Regions from separate parts of the Lysinibacillus sp. 54212 genome, predicted to be linked through region 2. Evidence: predicted binding sites of a transcription regulator. Region 2 holds the regulator's gene; the other holds the start of a gene.
What was found. The regulator LexA, encoded in region 2, represses DNA repair genes until DNA is damaged. The targets are predictions, from matches to a motif close to CGAACATATGTTCG.

Region 1 (4,200 bases), on a different contig from region 2:
CATCTACATCAGGCTTATCCATTTGACCGAGAAATTGACGGGCATATGCAGAAAGTGATTCTACATAACGTCGCTGTCCCTCTGCATAAATCGTATCGAAAGCAAGTGACGATTTCCCTGAACCAGACAATCCCGTTAATACAACTAACTTATCTCTTGGAATTGTTACATCAATATTTTTTAAGTTATGTGCACGTGCACCTTGTACTATAATTTCTGTATTTTTCACAGTTCGTCACCCTTCTGCCTTCAATTCAAAAATAGTATCACGCAATTCTGCTGCTCGTTCAAAATCAAGCGCTTTTGCAGCTTCCTTCATTTCGACCTCTAGTGACGAAATCAACTTGTCCATTTCTGCTTTTGTTAATTTCTTCCCCTTCGTCGCCTTTGTTACATATGTTTCCTCTTCTTCTGCCGCCTGCGTGGCACGAATTATATCAGGAATTTTCTTTATAATTGTTTGTGGGGTAATGCCATGTTCCTTGTTATAAGCTTCCTGAATCGTTCGACGACGCTTTGTTTCATCGATTGCTTTTTTCATCGAATCGGTCATATTATTTGCATACATAATGACATGACCATTCGAATTTCGTGCTGCACGCCCGATTGTTTGAATTAATGAGCGCTCTGAACGTAGGAATCCTTCTTTATCTGCATCTAAAATCGCGACAAGGGATACTTCTGGAATATCTAACCCCTCCCGCAATAAGTTAATCCCAATTAACACATCATATGTTCCTTTACGTAGCTCACGAATAATTTCAATTCGCTCTAACGTTTTTATTTCAGAGTGTAAATATTCAACCTTTAATCCCATTTCCTTTAAATAAGCGGATAAATCCTCTGACATCTTTTTCGTCAAAGTGGTTATAAGAACACGTTCTTGCTTTTTAATTCGTTCATGAATTTCATCGATTAAATCATCAATTTGCCCTTCGATCGGACGTACATCGATTGTCGGATCCAGTAACCCTGTTGGTCGAATAATTTGCTCTACCATTTCTGGTGTATGCTCTAATTCATATGGTCCAGGTGTTGCTGAAACATAGATTGCCTGTGACACTTTTGATTGGAACTCGTCGAATTTCAACGGTCTGTTATCTAGCGCTGATGGCAATCGGAATCCATAATTCACCAACACTTGCTTTCGTGCTTGGTCACCGTTATACATCCCCCGCACCTGTGGCAGGGTAACATGACTTTCATCTACAACGAGCAGAAAATCTTCTGGAAAATAATCGAGCAGGGTGTACGGTGTTGCTCCTGACTCACGCAGTGTTAAATGACGTGAATAGTTTTCAATTCCAGAACAGAAGCCCATTTCACGCATCATTTCTAGGTCATAGTTTGTCCGCTGCTCTAATCGTTGCGCTTCAAGTAATTTATCCTCTGCTCGAAATTTTGATAGCTGCTCCTCAAGCTCTATTTGGATATTATCGATTGCTTTTTTCATCTTTTCCTCGCGTGTTACGAAGTGGGATGCAGGGAAGATTGCAACATGCTCTCGTTCGCCTAAAATTTCGCCCGTTAGTGCATCTACCTCGCGAATACGATCTATTTCATCACCAAAAAATTCTACTCGAATACATCTCTCATCTCGAGAAGCAGGGAATATTTCTACAACATCTCCTCGGACGCGAAACGTTCCACGCGTAAAATTAATATCATTACGCTCATATTGTACATCGACTAATTTTCTAAGCAGTTCATTACGCTCAATTTCCATTCCTGTTCGTATCGATACGACCATTTCACGATATTCCTCTGGAGAACCTAAGCCATAAATACAAGAAACGGATGCAATAATAATGACATCATCTCTCTCAAATAGCGCTGATGTTGCTGAATGGCGCAATTTATCAATCTCATCGTTTATACTTGAATCTTTCTCTATAAACGTATCTGTTTGAGGGACATACGCCTCGGGTTGATAGTAATCATAATAACTTACAAAATATTCGACTGCATTATTTGGAAAAAACTCTTTAAATTCGCTATACAGCTGACCTGCTAGCGTTTTATTATGCGCCATAATAAGTGTTGGCTTATTTACCTCTTTAATAACGTTCGATATTGTAAATGTTTTACCTGTTCCTGTTGCGCCAAGCAACGTTTGGTGACGCTTCCCTTCCTGAATACCTTGCACTAGCTCCTTAATTGCTGATGGCTGGTCACCACTTGGTCTATAATTGGACTGAATTTCAAAAGTTTCGTTCATTTGTTGTTCGTCCTTTCCTGCATTTCTAATACGTACATTTTATCATACCTACTGTTAATTATCGACAATAAAGCGAACGTATATTCTAATTTTTAAACAAAAATAAAAATCGCCATAGAACACCTGGCGATTTTTAGAAATTATTATAGCTACTAGTAAGGTTAAAAGTGTAATTTTTTTACGGAATATAGAATTTAGTTTTCAATTGATTCGAGTAATTCATTTAATTCCTGCGTATGTGCGAAAAATGCTTGTTCGTTTCTTTGATCTAATGACATATCGATGAGCTCCTCCAGCCTCTCAATGCGCTGTATACGTTGAAGCCGGTTTAAAAATAAGTCTACATAAATGTCGGTTAACAGTTTCTCACTTTCTGCCTCACGTGGGTAATGCCCTACTGCTCGTAAAAAATCTGTATACGAATAATACTTATCCATCGATATCACCCCGATACCCTTTTTTTTATTATAAAAAAAAAGTCATCAATTTGCAATATTTTCAGAATAATCTTTATATAATTTCTGAATTTTCTAAAAAATGTTGTATTCCTTATTGAAACTAGGTATTATTTAGGTGTCACTTAATTCTAAAAATTCACAAAGGAGGAAACCGATTTGACTGTACCAACTCGTTTTGTTAGTGACTACAATATTACAAGTAATACGTACTTACTAGAATCAAAAAAGCAGGACAAAAAAATTCATACAATCGTTTATGAAAAGAGTGGCGTTATTGAAGTATCCAAAAGACCGTTAAGACTTATTCATATTGCCTGTGAAAATATGGGGAGTAACTACAGAGCCTCCATTAATCGGTCGAAACAATTTTTAGATGAAAACAAACATAAATTCCCACTCGTCGTTGCAACTGATTATGGCCATCCACAAGTCATGTTTCCGTTAATGTCACCGAAATCTCATAATAATATTTGGGTTTCATTTAATGCCATCACAAATATTGTTAACCATAGAACACATGTAACGGTAACATTTAAGGATTCTCTTGAAGTCGATCTCTTTATTCATATTTCTTCATTGAATAATCAGTATGTCACTTCAGCTATGTTATACAAAGCCATCCTTAAGCATTGGAATCGATTTGTTCCTTTATGAATTATTGAATTGTTTTACGAATATAGGCTTTTAATAACTTTTCACTGTGATTTCGAAGGCGTATATTAGAATATCTTCGCACTTCTACAGTATTCGCAAAATGAACATGATATTCTGTAAATAAATCATCTTTTTCGGCACGAATGACCTTTATATTTTTTTCCGTTACATACGCCTTCGCTCTTTTTAAATCTGCCTCAATACAAGTTCTAGCATCATCAACTAAGTGCAAATATGGTCCCTTTAATTTAAATTCTCCCATTTCAAATAATGTATGATCTCTTTCAAGTACAATTAAAAGCATCGGTAAATAAATAATAGCCTCCAAATAAGCCCTTTCTACATCCAGATTCTGCATTTTCAACCCTCCAAACAGAACAAGCGTTCCCTTTTGTATTGTACATATTTTTTTCACCATTTGCAAATTCGAAAAACAAGACCGGAATTTTCCTCAAAAAAAGAAGCTCTTTATGGACGAGCATAATCTCATCACATAAAAAGCTTTTCTGATTATTTTACGATACGCGAACGTAAGTAGGCATTAATAAATGCATCTAAATCGCCATCCATTACCGCTCCTGTATTTCCCGTTTCTTCATTTGTTCGGTGATCCTTTACCATTGAATATGGATGGAACACATAAGAACGGATTTGAGAGCCCCAACCAATTTCCTTCTGCTCACCACGGATTTCAGCTAGCTGCTGTTCTTGCTTTTCAATTTCTAATTGATATAGCTTCGCCTTTAACATTTTCATGGCAGACTCACGGTTCTTAATTTGCGAGCGCTCAGACTGACATTGTACAACTGTTCCCGTCGGCGTGTGGGTAATACGAACAGCTGAGTCTGTCGTATTAATATGCTGCCCACC
Region 2 (4,200 bases):
GGAATTCTGCGGTTTCCTCTTCGATTGAAGAAGAAGTAGAAAAAATGATTTGGGCTACACGTTGGGGCGCTGATACGATTATGGATCTGTCTACAGGAAAAAACATTCATACAACACGTGAATGGATTATCCGTAATGCGGCTGTGCCAGTTGGGACTGTGCCAATTTACCAAGCACTTGAAAAAGTAAATGGAATCGTAGAAAATCTGACATGGGAAATTTACCGCGATACATTAATTGAACAAGCAGAACAAGGAGTAGATTATTTTACGATTCATGCTGGTGTCCTGCTACGTTACATTCCATTAACAGTGGAGCGTTTAACAGGCATCGTATCGCGTGGCGGATCGATTATGGCACAGTGGTGTTTAGCGCACCACCAAGAAAACTTTCTGTATACGTATTTTGAAGAAATTTGTGAAATTATGAAAGCGTACGATGTGGCCTTTTCGCTTGGCGATGGCTTACGCCCAGGCTCTATTCATGATGCCAATGATGCAGCACAATTTGCAGAGCTCGAAACGCTTGGGGAATTAACGAAAATTGCTTGGAAGCATGATGTGCAAGTGATGGTGGAAGGACCAGGCCATGTACCAATGCATCTTATTAAAGAAAATATGGATAAGCAATTAGAAATTTGCGAAGAGGCACCGTTTTACACATTAGGGCCGCTTACAACGGATATTGCCCCTGGCTATGATCATATTACATCTGCGATTGGTGCTGCGATGATTGGTTGGTTTGGCACGGCCATGCTTTGTTATGTGACACCGAAGGAACATTTAGGCTTACCAAATAGAGACGATGTACGTGAAGGGGTCATTACGTATAAAATTGCCGCACATGCAGCCGATTTAGCGAAGGGGCATCCGGGAGCGCAAAAACGAGATGATGCCTTATCGAAAGCGCGTTTTGAATTCCGTTGGCGAGATCAGTTCAATTTATCATTAGATCCTGAACGAGCAATAGAGTATCATGATGAAACATTGCCTGCAGAAGGAGCAAAGGTAGCCCATTTTTGCTCGATGTGCGGACCGAAATTTTGTAGCATGAGAATCTCACATGATATTCGCAATAGTGTCAAAGAAAAAGAAACGAAAGCGGTTGAAGAAGGTTTAAAGGAAAAGGCAAAAGAATTTAAAGAATCTGGCGGCAAAATATATCAATAGTTAGCGAAAAGGGCTGTCCGAAAATTTAGATGAAAATCTGGATTTTCGGCCGCCTTTTTATGATGGGGATCAATAAAATCTCTTTTGTAAAATAAAGCTACTACAATTACAAACTAAAAAAATCGATTACAGATTCGATTTTGGAGAAGCCGTATGTCCATCAATTAATTAAAGCGACTTCATATAAGAGATGCTGTTCATTCGTTAATTTTAATTCCATAATTGAAATAACTATAATTGTCATCTTCATATACTATTTTCTTCCGTTGATCTACATAAGCAAGAACCATCTATTGAATGGGAATGAAATGCAGAAAAACATAAGTATGCACGAATTTGCAGTAATGCTCACGTATTTATGAAATCAATACCCTTAAATATTCAGGAATGAAAAATGGAGAAGAAAACCTTGCGTATTCTTCTCCATTTATATTTATTGTACTGTTCGATATAAGCCTACAACTTTACCTAAAATCGATACTTGATTCACTAGAATAGGATCCATTGAAGAATTTTCAGGCTGTAAACGGAAGTGAGTTTTCTCTTTAAAGAATCGTTTTACCGTTGCCTCATCATCTTCTGTCATTGCAACGACGATATCGCCATTATGAGCTGTTGATTGCTGCTTCACAATGACAAAGTCACCATCTAATATGCCTGCCTCAATCATCGATTCTCCCATAATCTCTAGCATGAAAATTTGATCCTCACTCGTACCGTATGTATTAGGAAGTGGGAAGTATTCATCAATATTTTCAATTGCTGTGATTGGAGATCCAGCCGTTACTTTCCCGATTAATGGAACGTGAATCACTTCTTGTTTATTAACCGGATCAGCATCATGATCTAAAATTTCAATTGCACGAGGTTTTGTAGGATCACGACGAATCAAGCCCTTACTTTCAAGCCTCGCTAAATGACCGTGTACAGTTGAACTTGAAGCAAGACCAACAGCCTCTCCAATCTCTCGAACTGATGGAGGATAACCTTTTGCTCGCACCTCATCTTTAATAAATGCTAGTATTGCTTCTTGTCGTTTTGATACCTTTGTCATAGTGCTCACCTCTCTATTTTTATGTAGTTTCTTCTATCTAATTACGAACAGTATAACATTATGCGAACAACAATGCAAACATAGGTTCGAAAAAGAGTTGACAAAAACAAACGTTTGTTCTAATATGAAAACATACATACCGAACAAACATTCGTAAAGGGGTTTTTTATAATGAAATGGTTAAAACAAAATAGCTATATAGCACTTTTTTTCGCAGCTTCTCTTGTCTTTATTCTATACTTATTTATTACAGACGAAAAAATCGAGCACTATAAAAATATTACAATTGAGCAAGGCGATACATTATGGTCGTTAGCCGATCAATATCGTGGTAAAATGTCTACGCATGATTGGATTACGTTTGTAAAAAAAGAAAATGCGATGAAAACTGGCGCGATTGTAGAAGGACAAGAAATCCTTATCCCAGTTGAAAGACATTCAATCTATATTGCAAATTTAATAAAAGAAGATCATTATTCTGTAAAAGTGGCGAGTGAACAACAATGACAAACAACAACAAGGCAGTACTATATTGCCGAGTAAGCACTGAAAAATCTACACAAGAAACATCATTAATTAGGCAACGAGAGGAATTAACTCGTTATGCTAGTAATCTACAATTTTCAGTTGCAGCAGTTTTCGAGGATCAGCAAAGCGGCTATGATGTGGATCGTGATGGTCTGTTAGCAATGCTTGATTTTATGAAGGCTGAGAATATTACGACGTTATTTGTGCAAGACGAAACACGATTAGGACGTGGCAATGCACGAATGGCTGTCCTGCATTTATTGCAAAAAAATGAAACTACCGTGTATTCATTAAATGATGCTGGTCCACTTTCACTAAATGAAATGGATACAATGCTTTTAGAAATATTGGCGATTGTCGAGGAATACCAGCGGAGGTTACACAATGCAAAAATACGTAGAGGAATGCGTAGGGCAGTAGAAAATGGCTATAGACCAGAGTTGAATTTAAAAGAACGAGGAAATGCAGAAGGGCGTGAACGAATAGAAGTACCTATAGAAGAAATTGTTAAGCTTCGTCAAAAGGGACTTACGTTTAACGAAATCGCAAGCACGCTTCAAGGCTTAGGATTTCAAGTAAGTAAAGCAACCGTTCACCGGAGATATACAGAGTATACTGAAAGCAGTGTAAAATAATGTGTATAGCCGCCTCTTCATAAAATTATAGACCCGCATAAATTTAGTGGGCTACTACAACTTACTTCTTAAGTGTTTCCTAGACTAAAAAATCGTAGAGAGTATTGGAATGGCAAAAGCAATCGCTAAACAACTAATTGCTGCAAATTTGGACTGCTTTTCTAATCTCTCATCTTCAATTTTCAAATACTTCATATAGCTTAAAACAAAATATAACGTTAGTAACAAAAATACAGCTTCCACAACCATTAATACTGTAATCGTAGTATCTATCATATCGAATCTCCTTTTCCTATATTATAGATTAGGCTGTGTTTATTAAAAAAAATATTTCTTGTATAGAGGCGTGTTTGCTAGCGATAGCTTTATCGAAAGGAATTATCCGTTGAATAAAATCGAACATAGTGGCAAATAACCTTTTCCACGTTTTTTTAACACTGTAGAGTAAATTGACATACTTTAAAATTCTTATTTCCATTACAGAATAACCCAACTATGGAATGGATGAAGTTTCAAAACCTGTTTAAAGGAAAGAAAGTCTTTAGTCTGAAAGAGTTAACACTTGCATCATGTGCCTTTTTCTCATACCTTTGTATTATTGGAAATATGAAAGGTGAGAAAGCTATGTTATCAAATGAAAAAATCGCTCGTATTAATGAGTTATCGAAAAAAGCGAAGGAGGGCACATTAACAGAGGCTGAGGCAAAGGAACGTTCAATTTTGCGTAAAGAATATTTAGATACATTTAGAAGTTCAATGCGTCAAACAATTGAAAATGTCAAAATCGTTGATGCTGCTGGTAATGATGTAACAC

Region 1: the regulator LexA is predicted to act here: its motif matches at 2,292-2,305, upstream of uvrB (excinuclease ABC subunit UvrB).

Annotation. Positions count from the first base shown of each region.
Region 1 covers NZ_JBAFWZ010000028.1:4,005-8,204, forward strand. Annotated here, with positions in the region: gene uvrA (excinuclease ABC subunit UvrA) at 1-229, opposite strand, end outside; gene uvrB (excinuclease ABC subunit UvrB) at 236-2,218, opposite strand; gene V4T18_RS15540 (IDEAL domain-containing protein) at 2,413-2,655, opposite strand; gene V4T18_RS15545 (competence protein ComK) at 2,833-3,330, shown strand; gene V4T18_RS15550 (hypothetical protein) at 3,332-3,688, opposite strand; one part of gene prfB (peptide chain release factor 2) at 3,841-4,200, opposite strand, start outside.
Region 2 covers NZ_JBAFWZ010000013.1:77,806-82,005, reverse strand. Annotated here, with positions in the region: gene thiC (phosphomethylpyrimidine synthase ThiC) at 1-1,169, shown strand, start outside; gene lexA (transcriptional repressor LexA) at 1,603-2,223, opposite strand; gene yneA (cell division suppressor protein YneA) at 2,395-2,730, shown strand; gene V4T18_RS11110 (YneB family resolvase-like protein) at 2,727-3,386, shown strand; gene V4T18_RS11105 (hypothetical protein) at 3,471-3,662, opposite strand; gene V4T18_RS11100 (DUF896 domain-containing protein) at 4,011-4,200, shown strand, end outside.